DNA from 2 places in the Virgibacillus saliphilus genome. Region 2 is predicted to be linked to the other one. Evidence: a T-box and tRNA genes for the amino acid it is inferred to sense, from the RefSeq annotation. Region 2 holds a T-box; the other holds one or more tRNA genes.

Region 1 (3,565 bases), 680 kb from region 2:
CGACTTGGGCACTGTCTCAACGAGAGACCCGGTGAAATTATACTATGCGTGAAGATGCGCATTACCCGCGACAGGACGGAAAGACCCCGTGGAGCTTTACTGTAGCCTGATATTGAATGTTCGTGCAGCTTGTACAGGATAGGTGGGAGCCTTAGAATCGTGAGCGCTAGCTTACGAGGAGGCACCCGTGGGATACCACCCTGGCTGCACGCACCTTCTAACCCAGAACCGTGATCCGGTTCGGAGACAGTGTCAGGTAGGCAGTTTGACTGGGGCGGTCGCCTCCTAAAGTGTAACGGAGGCGCCCAAAGGTTCCCTCAGAATGGTTGGAAATCATTCGTAGCGTGTAAAGGCAGAAGGGAGCTTGACTGCGAGACCTACAAGTCGAGCAGGGACGAAAGTCGGGCTTAGTGATCCGGTGGTTCCGTATGGAAGGGCCATCGCTCAACGGATAAAAGCTACCCCGGGGATAACAGGCTTATCTCCCCCAAGAGTTCACATCGACGGGGAGGTTTGGCACCTCGATGTCGGCTCATCGCATCCTGGGGCTGTAGTCGGTCCCAAGGGTTGGGCTGTTCGCCCATTAAAGCGGTACGCGAGCTGGGTTCAGAACGTCGTGAGACAGTTCGGTCCCTATCCGTCGTGGGCGTTGGAAGTTTGAGAGGAGCTGTCCTTAGTACGAGAGGACCGGGATGGACACACCGCTGGTGTACCAGTTGTTCCGCCAGGAGCATGGCTGGGTAGCTACGTGTGGCACGGATAAGTGCTGAAAGCATCTAAGCATGAAGCCACCCTCTAGATGAGACTTCCCATCACATCAAGTGAGTAAGATCCCTCAGAGACGATGAGGTAGATAGGTTCGAGGTGGAAGCGTGGTGACACGTGCAGCTGACGAATACTAATCGATCGAGGACTTAACTAAATGGCTTTTAGATGTACGTTACGAACACTCTTATTTAGTTTTTAGGGTATAAATACATAAAACCCTTGCATTTTCGTTTGGAAATGCCTATAATATATCTTGTCTTTCCTTTTCCATAAGGAAGTGCTGATAAGAAAGAGATCGCGTAAGCCGTTAGGTCTGGTAGTCATAGCGGAGAGGTCACACCTGTTCCCATGCCGAACACAGAAGTTAAGCTCTCCAGCGCCGATGGTAGTTGGGGCTTTGCCCCTGCAAGAGTAGGACGCCGCCAGGCTTTACATATGGTAAAAAACATGCTTAGGATAATGATGTACTATAGTTAGGTTGGTTGTCTGTATAAAATCGAAGTACAAGTGGTGTTGTGAATAATAATTTAACGAAGCATGTGCATTTTCACATCCTATTTCATGGAGGATTAGCTCAGCTGGGAGAGCACCTGCCTTACAAGCAGGGGGTCGCAGGTTCGAGCCCTGCATCCTCCACCATTTGCCGGCCTAGCTCAACTGGTAGAGCAACTGACTTGTAATCAGTAGGTTGGGGGTTCAAGTCCTCTGGCCGGCATCATTAAGTAAACAGGAGCCATTAGCTCAGTTGGCAGAGCATCTGACTTTTAATCAGAGGGTCGGAGGTTCGAACCCTCCATGGCTCATCATCATTTGCGGGTGTGGCGGAATTGGCAGACGCGCTAGATTTAGGATCTAGTGTCTTCGGACGTGGGGGTTCAAGTCCCTTCACCCGCACCATTAATAACTTATCGGGCGGAAGTAGTTCAGTGGTAGAACACCACCTTGCCAAGGTGGGGGTCGCGGGTTCGAATCCCGTCTTCCGCTCCATGTCCTGCCGGGGTGGCGGAATTGGCAGACGCACAGGACTTAAAATCCTGCGGTAGGTTACTACCGTGCCGGTTCGAGTCCGGCCCTCGGCACCATATGCGCCCGTAGCTCAATTGGATAGAGCGCTTGACTACGGATCAAGAGGTTAGGGGTTCGACTCCTCTCGGGCGCACCATCATACGGGAAGTAGCTCAGCTTGGTAGAGCACTTGGTTTGGGACCAAGGGGTCGCAGGTTCGAATCCTGTCTTCCCGACCATTGGATAAGGGGCCTTAGCTCAGCTGGGAGAGCGCCTGCCTTGCACGCAGGAGGTCAGCGGTTCGATCCCGCTAGGCTCCACCAAATAACAAACTAGGTTAAAAAAACCTATTGACTTAAACAAGATAGCGTGTTATATTAATGGAGTCGCCATTTTGCAGGCGGACAAAACATTTATTTCTTAAGAGAAAACGGAAGAAAGTTGTTGATTTTAGGAAATTGATGATGATATAATTAGAAAGTTGCAAATTTAACGCAACATATGCATTTGCTCTTTGAAAACTGAACAAAACAACCAGTATGTCAAACAGATGGTAGAGGAAAGAAATCACGAAGTCCGATGGTTCATCTGGACGGTCGATTTCACCCCTTGAAACCATGTGAAAAGCGAAGATATATCATTGATCGGTGTCAATGATAGACAAACTTCATTATTTTATGGAGAGTTTGATCTTGGCTCAGGACGAACGCTGGCGGCGTGCCTAATACATGCAAGTCGAGCGCGGGAAGCAGGCAATAACCCTTCGGGGTTTGCGCTTGTGGAACGAGCGGCGGACGGGTGAGTAACACGTGGGCAACCTACCTGAGAGACGGGGATAACTCGCGGAAACGCGAGCTAATACCGGATAACACTTTTGATTACCTAATGAGAAGTTGAAAGGCGGCTTTTATGCTGCCACTTTCAGATGGGCCCGCGGCGCATTAGCTAGTTGGTGAGATAAGAGCTCACCAAGGCGACGATGCGTAGCCGACCTGAGAGGGTGATCGGCCACACTGGGACTGAGACACGGCCCAGACTCCTACGGGAGGCAGCAGTAGGGAATCATCCGCAATGGACGAAAGTCTGACGGTGCAACGCCGCGTGAGTGATGAAGGTTTTCGAATCGTAAAACTCTGTTGTTAGGGAAGAACAAGTATCGTTTGAATAAGGCGGTACCTTGACGGTACCTAACCAGAAAGCCCCGGCTAACTACGTGCCAGCAGCCGCGGTAATACGTAGGGGGCAAGCGTTGTCCGGAATTATTGGGCGTAAAGCGCTCGCAGGCGGTCTTTTAAGTCTGATGTGAAATCTTGCGGCTCAACCGTGAGCGGTCATTGGAAACTGGAGGACTTGAGTACAGAAGAGGAGAGTGGAATTCCACGTGTAGCGGTGAAATGCGTAGAGATGTGGAGGAACACCAGTGGCGAAGGCGACTCTCTGGTCTGTAACTGACGCTGAGGAGCGAAAGCGTGGGGAGCGAACAGGATTAGATACCCTGGTAGTCCACGCCGTAAACGATGAGTGCTAGGTGTTAGGGGGTTTCCGCCCCTTCGTGCTGAAGTTAACGCATTAAGCACTCCGCCTGGGGAGTACGGCCGCAAGGCTGAAACTCAAAAGAATTGACGGGGGCCCGCACAAGCGGTGGAGCATGTGGTTTAATTCGAAGCAACGCGAAGAACCTTACCAGGTCTTGACATCCTCTGCGATCGGTAGAGATACCGAGTTCCCTTCGGGGACAGAGTGACAGGTGGTGCATGGTTGTCGTCAGCTCGTGTCGTGAGATGTTGGGTTA
Region 2 (3,565 bases):
CCTGGCAACACTTGTTTTTTCTTCACGATGTGCCAAGGCTTTATCATATAAGTTTGTCTGGATTTCTTCTAATAAAGCGGGTAAACGTGTTTCCACATCGGTCAGTGCTACAAATTCTTTCTCTCCGGTATCACGGCGAACAAGCACGACTTGGTCTTTCTCAATATCTTTTGGTCCCATTTCAATGCGTACCGGAATTCCCTTCATTTCGTACTCATTAAATTTCCAGCCGGGCATTTTATCACTTGCATCGATACCGACACGAACAAGATCTTTCAATTGATCACGCAGGTCATAAACTTTATCGAGTACACCTTCTTTATGCTGAGCAACCGGAACGATCATCGCTTGTGTTGGTGCAATGCGTGGAGGTACAACTAATCCTCTATTATCCCCGTGAACCATAATTAAAGCACCCATAATCCGTGTAGAAAGCCCCCATGACGTTTGATGGACAAACTGACTCTCTCCATTTTCATCCAAATACGTAATGTCAAATACTTCCGCAAAACCGGAACCAAAGTTGTGTGACGTTGCTGATTGCAATGCCTTTCCATCATGCATTAAGGCTTCAATGGTTAGCGTATAATTGGCACCGGCAAATTTTTCCTTTTCCGTTTTGCGACCTTTATACACAGGGATTGCTAAATAATTTTCTACGACATCAGCATAAATTCTAAGCATTTTATCTGTTTCTGTTGATGCATCCGCATCAGTTGCATGTGCAGTATGTCCTTCTTGCCAGTGAAATTCAGATGAACGCAAGAATGGACGTGTTGTTTTTTCCCAGCGTACAACATTCGACCACTGGTTATAAAGCATTGGTAAATCACGGTAGGAATGAATATTTTTAGAATAATAATCACTGAATAGCGCTTCTGAAGTTGGTCGTACAGCTATTCTTTCAGCTAATTTTTCCTCTCCACCATGTGTCACCCAGGCTACTTCCGGTGCGAATCCTTCCACATGATCTTTTTCCTTTTGCAGCAAGCTTTCCGGAACAAATAATGGAAAAGATACATTTGAGTGACCGGTTTCCTTGATTTGACGGTCAAGTTCATTACGGATATTCTCCCATATGGCAAAACCATCCGGCTTAATGATCATTGTTCCCCTTACTGGCCCGTAATCAACTAAATCTGCCTGCTTGACAACATCTGTATACCATTTGGCAAAATCATCTTCCATCGCTGTTATGTTTTGAACAAACTGCTTATTTTTCTTACCCAAGCTCAAACACCTCTATCTTTCCAATTTAATAGGGAACGCAAAAAATCCTCCATCCGAAAAGGGACCGAGGTCTGGTGGTACCACCCTTATTTACAAGGACTCCTCCTTGTACACTTCACTGGATAACGGCCATAACCGCGCACATTTTCCAACAAAAGCTGGTTCAATGCGAACTCAGGAGGCAGGTTCTAAATGACGTCTTTAGAAATTTCCAGCAGCCATTTCCTCTCTTTAAAAGACGATCAACTTATACTAATCCTCATCAACGTTTCGTTTATATTTCCTAATATATAGGGATACGAGAAGAAAGTCAAGACTTACTAATAACAAACAGAAATTCCTGATAGTTCCTCCTGTATCGATTCCATTTCAATTTTGTGAATTCAGCTTTATCATCCGGACTGCCTAATCAATTACAAAAAAGCCAGCAGAAACCTTCCTACCGGCTCCCATTCATATCAAATTATAATACGCTTGCGCCCAACGTATTCGTAAAGTGTTCCAAAGCCCAATCATGGCCAGCCTGATTAAAGCTTGCCACCGCATCCTTATGGATCACAATGTTAAACCCTTTGTTGTATGCATCAACGGCTGTATGTAGGACACATATATCGGTACAAACACCAATGATATGGACCTCCTCAATCGACCGCTCACGTAATCGGATTTCCAGATCAGTGCCGGCAAATGCGCTATAACGCGTTTTATCAAAATAATAGACATTTGCTCTATCTTTGTTTTGCTCATATACATCTGCTAGTTTTCCATACAAACTGCGACCCGATGTCCCAATAATATTATGCGGTGGAAATAGAGCGGATTCCGGATGAAGTTCATCACCATCTTCATGGGCGTCAATCGCAAAAACAACATAATCGCCCGCTTCCATAAATTCTCGAGTTAAAGCCACTATGCTAGATTCAATTGCCTGCCCCGGTTTCCCACTCGTCAGCTTCCCTTCATCCGCTACAAAATCATTTGTATAGTCCACATTCAATAATGCACGCTTCCCCATCTATTTTATCCTCCTTGTCCAATTCGGTTGCTAGAAACAGGAACCCTGATACCAAGCGTTTTGCTTCGGCATTCGAGCGTTTCGCTTCGGCATTCGAGCGTTTCGCTTCGGCATTCGAGCGTTTCGCTTCGGCATTCGAGCGTTTCGCTTCGGCATTCGAGCGTTTCGCTTCGGCATTCGAGCGTTTCGCTTCGGCATTCGAGCGTTTCGCTTCGGCATTCGAGCGTTTCGCTTCGGCATTCGAGCGTTTCGCTTCGGCATTCGAGCGTTTCGCTTCGGCATTCGAGCGTTTTGCACCTTCGTAATACTCGGTGCAAAACGGTCAAACGAGGAATCTGTCCTACCTACTCTTTACTAACTTTAATTTCATGTGCTTCATTAAACTTGCGCATGGCTGCATGGTATGTCGGTCCTACAAAATCTGTATACGAAAATCCATGCTCAATTGCGGTTGTAACAAAGCTTTTTGCTAGTCGAACTGCTTCTGCAATAGGTTTGTCCATGGCTAAATATGCTGCGATTGCTGCTGAGTACGTACATCCTGCCCCGCTCGTATGAACAGTATCGATACGTGGCGCTTCAAACGTCCAGATCGTTCTCCCATCATACAACACATCAATCGCAGGTCCTTTCAGTCTCCCTCCTTTTACCAATACATTGGCTGCACCTGAGTCATGCAGATCGATCGCTGCCTGCTTCAAATCATCAACACTAGTCAAATCTCTTCCACCCAGTAATAAAGAGGCTTCCGGTACATTCGGTGTCATAATCGTAGCCATCGGGATCAATTGATTTATTAATGCATCAATCGCATCATCTCTCAAAAGCTTCGAATCCAATTTTCCAATCATGACAGGGTCGACTGTAATATTTTTAATCGACGCATCCCTGATTAATGCCGCTACCGTTTCTATTACTTCTTTTGAAAATAACATCCCTGTCTTAAGCCCATCCGCACCTACCTGTTTCATCGCTGTCACAAATTGCGCTTCAATCGCCTCCAGCGTCTGCGGATGCACATTTTTATCCGTCTCAGGATGTCTTCCCACGATAGCTGTTACGACGCTCATCCCATATACATCAAGTTCCTGAAACGTCTTTAAATCTGCTTGGATTCCTGCACTCCCCCCAGCTGCTGATCCTGCAATCGTGATCACCCGTGATGGAAAATTCATATCCTAAAACCCTTTCTTTTCCGAAATTAGGGACAGGGGGACAGGTTCACTGTCCCAACTAGTACTGGGACAAGGGACCTGTCCCCATGTCCCCCTATTAAAATAATACTACGATAAAAAACCAAATAATCATAATAAGTTGCAC

The links. The T-box of region 2 lies ahead of proS (proline--tRNA ligase). A T-box ahead of a tRNA ligase gene usually reads a tRNA of that ligase, here a tRNA-Pro.
Region 1: it has a tRNA-Pro gene. The T-box ahead of proS (proline--tRNA ligase) is inferred to sense a tRNA for this amino acid. The anticodon was not compared.

Annotation. Positions count from the first base shown of each region.
Region 1 is NZ_JAGYHC010000001.1:153,448-157,012, forward strand. Features, by position in the region: rRNA gene KFZ56_RS00740 (23S ribosomal RNA) at 1-922, shown strand, start outside; rRNA gene rrf (5S ribosomal RNA) at 1,081-1,196, shown strand; tRNA gene KFZ56_RS00750 (tRNA-Val) at 1,332-1,407, shown strand; tRNA gene KFZ56_RS00755 (tRNA-Thr) at 1,411-1,483, shown strand; tRNA gene KFZ56_RS00760 (tRNA-Lys) at 1,499-1,571, shown strand; tRNA gene KFZ56_RS00765 (tRNA-Leu) at 1,581-1,665, shown strand; tRNA gene KFZ56_RS00770 (tRNA-Gly) at 1,681-1,755, shown strand; tRNA gene KFZ56_RS00775 (tRNA-Leu) at 1,762-1,850, shown strand; tRNA gene KFZ56_RS00780 (tRNA-Arg) at 1,854-1,930, shown strand; tRNA gene KFZ56_RS00785 (tRNA-Pro) at 1,936-2,012, shown strand; tRNA gene KFZ56_RS00790 (tRNA-Ala) at 2,021-2,096, shown strand; rRNA gene KFZ56_RS00795 (16S ribosomal RNA) at 2,448-3,565, shown strand, end outside.
Region 2 is NZ_JAGYHC010000001.1:831,075-834,639, reverse strand. Features, by position in the region: gene proS (proline--tRNA ligase) at 1-1,230, opposite strand, end outside; T-box leader at 1,287-1,505, opposite strand; gene KFZ56_RS04220 (cysteine hydrolase family protein) at 1,694-2,245, opposite strand; gene thiD (bifunctional hydroxymethylpyrimidine kinase/phosphomethylpyrimidine kinase) at 2,590-3,420, opposite strand; gene KFZ56_RS04210 (DUF456 domain-containing protein) at 3,518-3,565, opposite strand, start outside.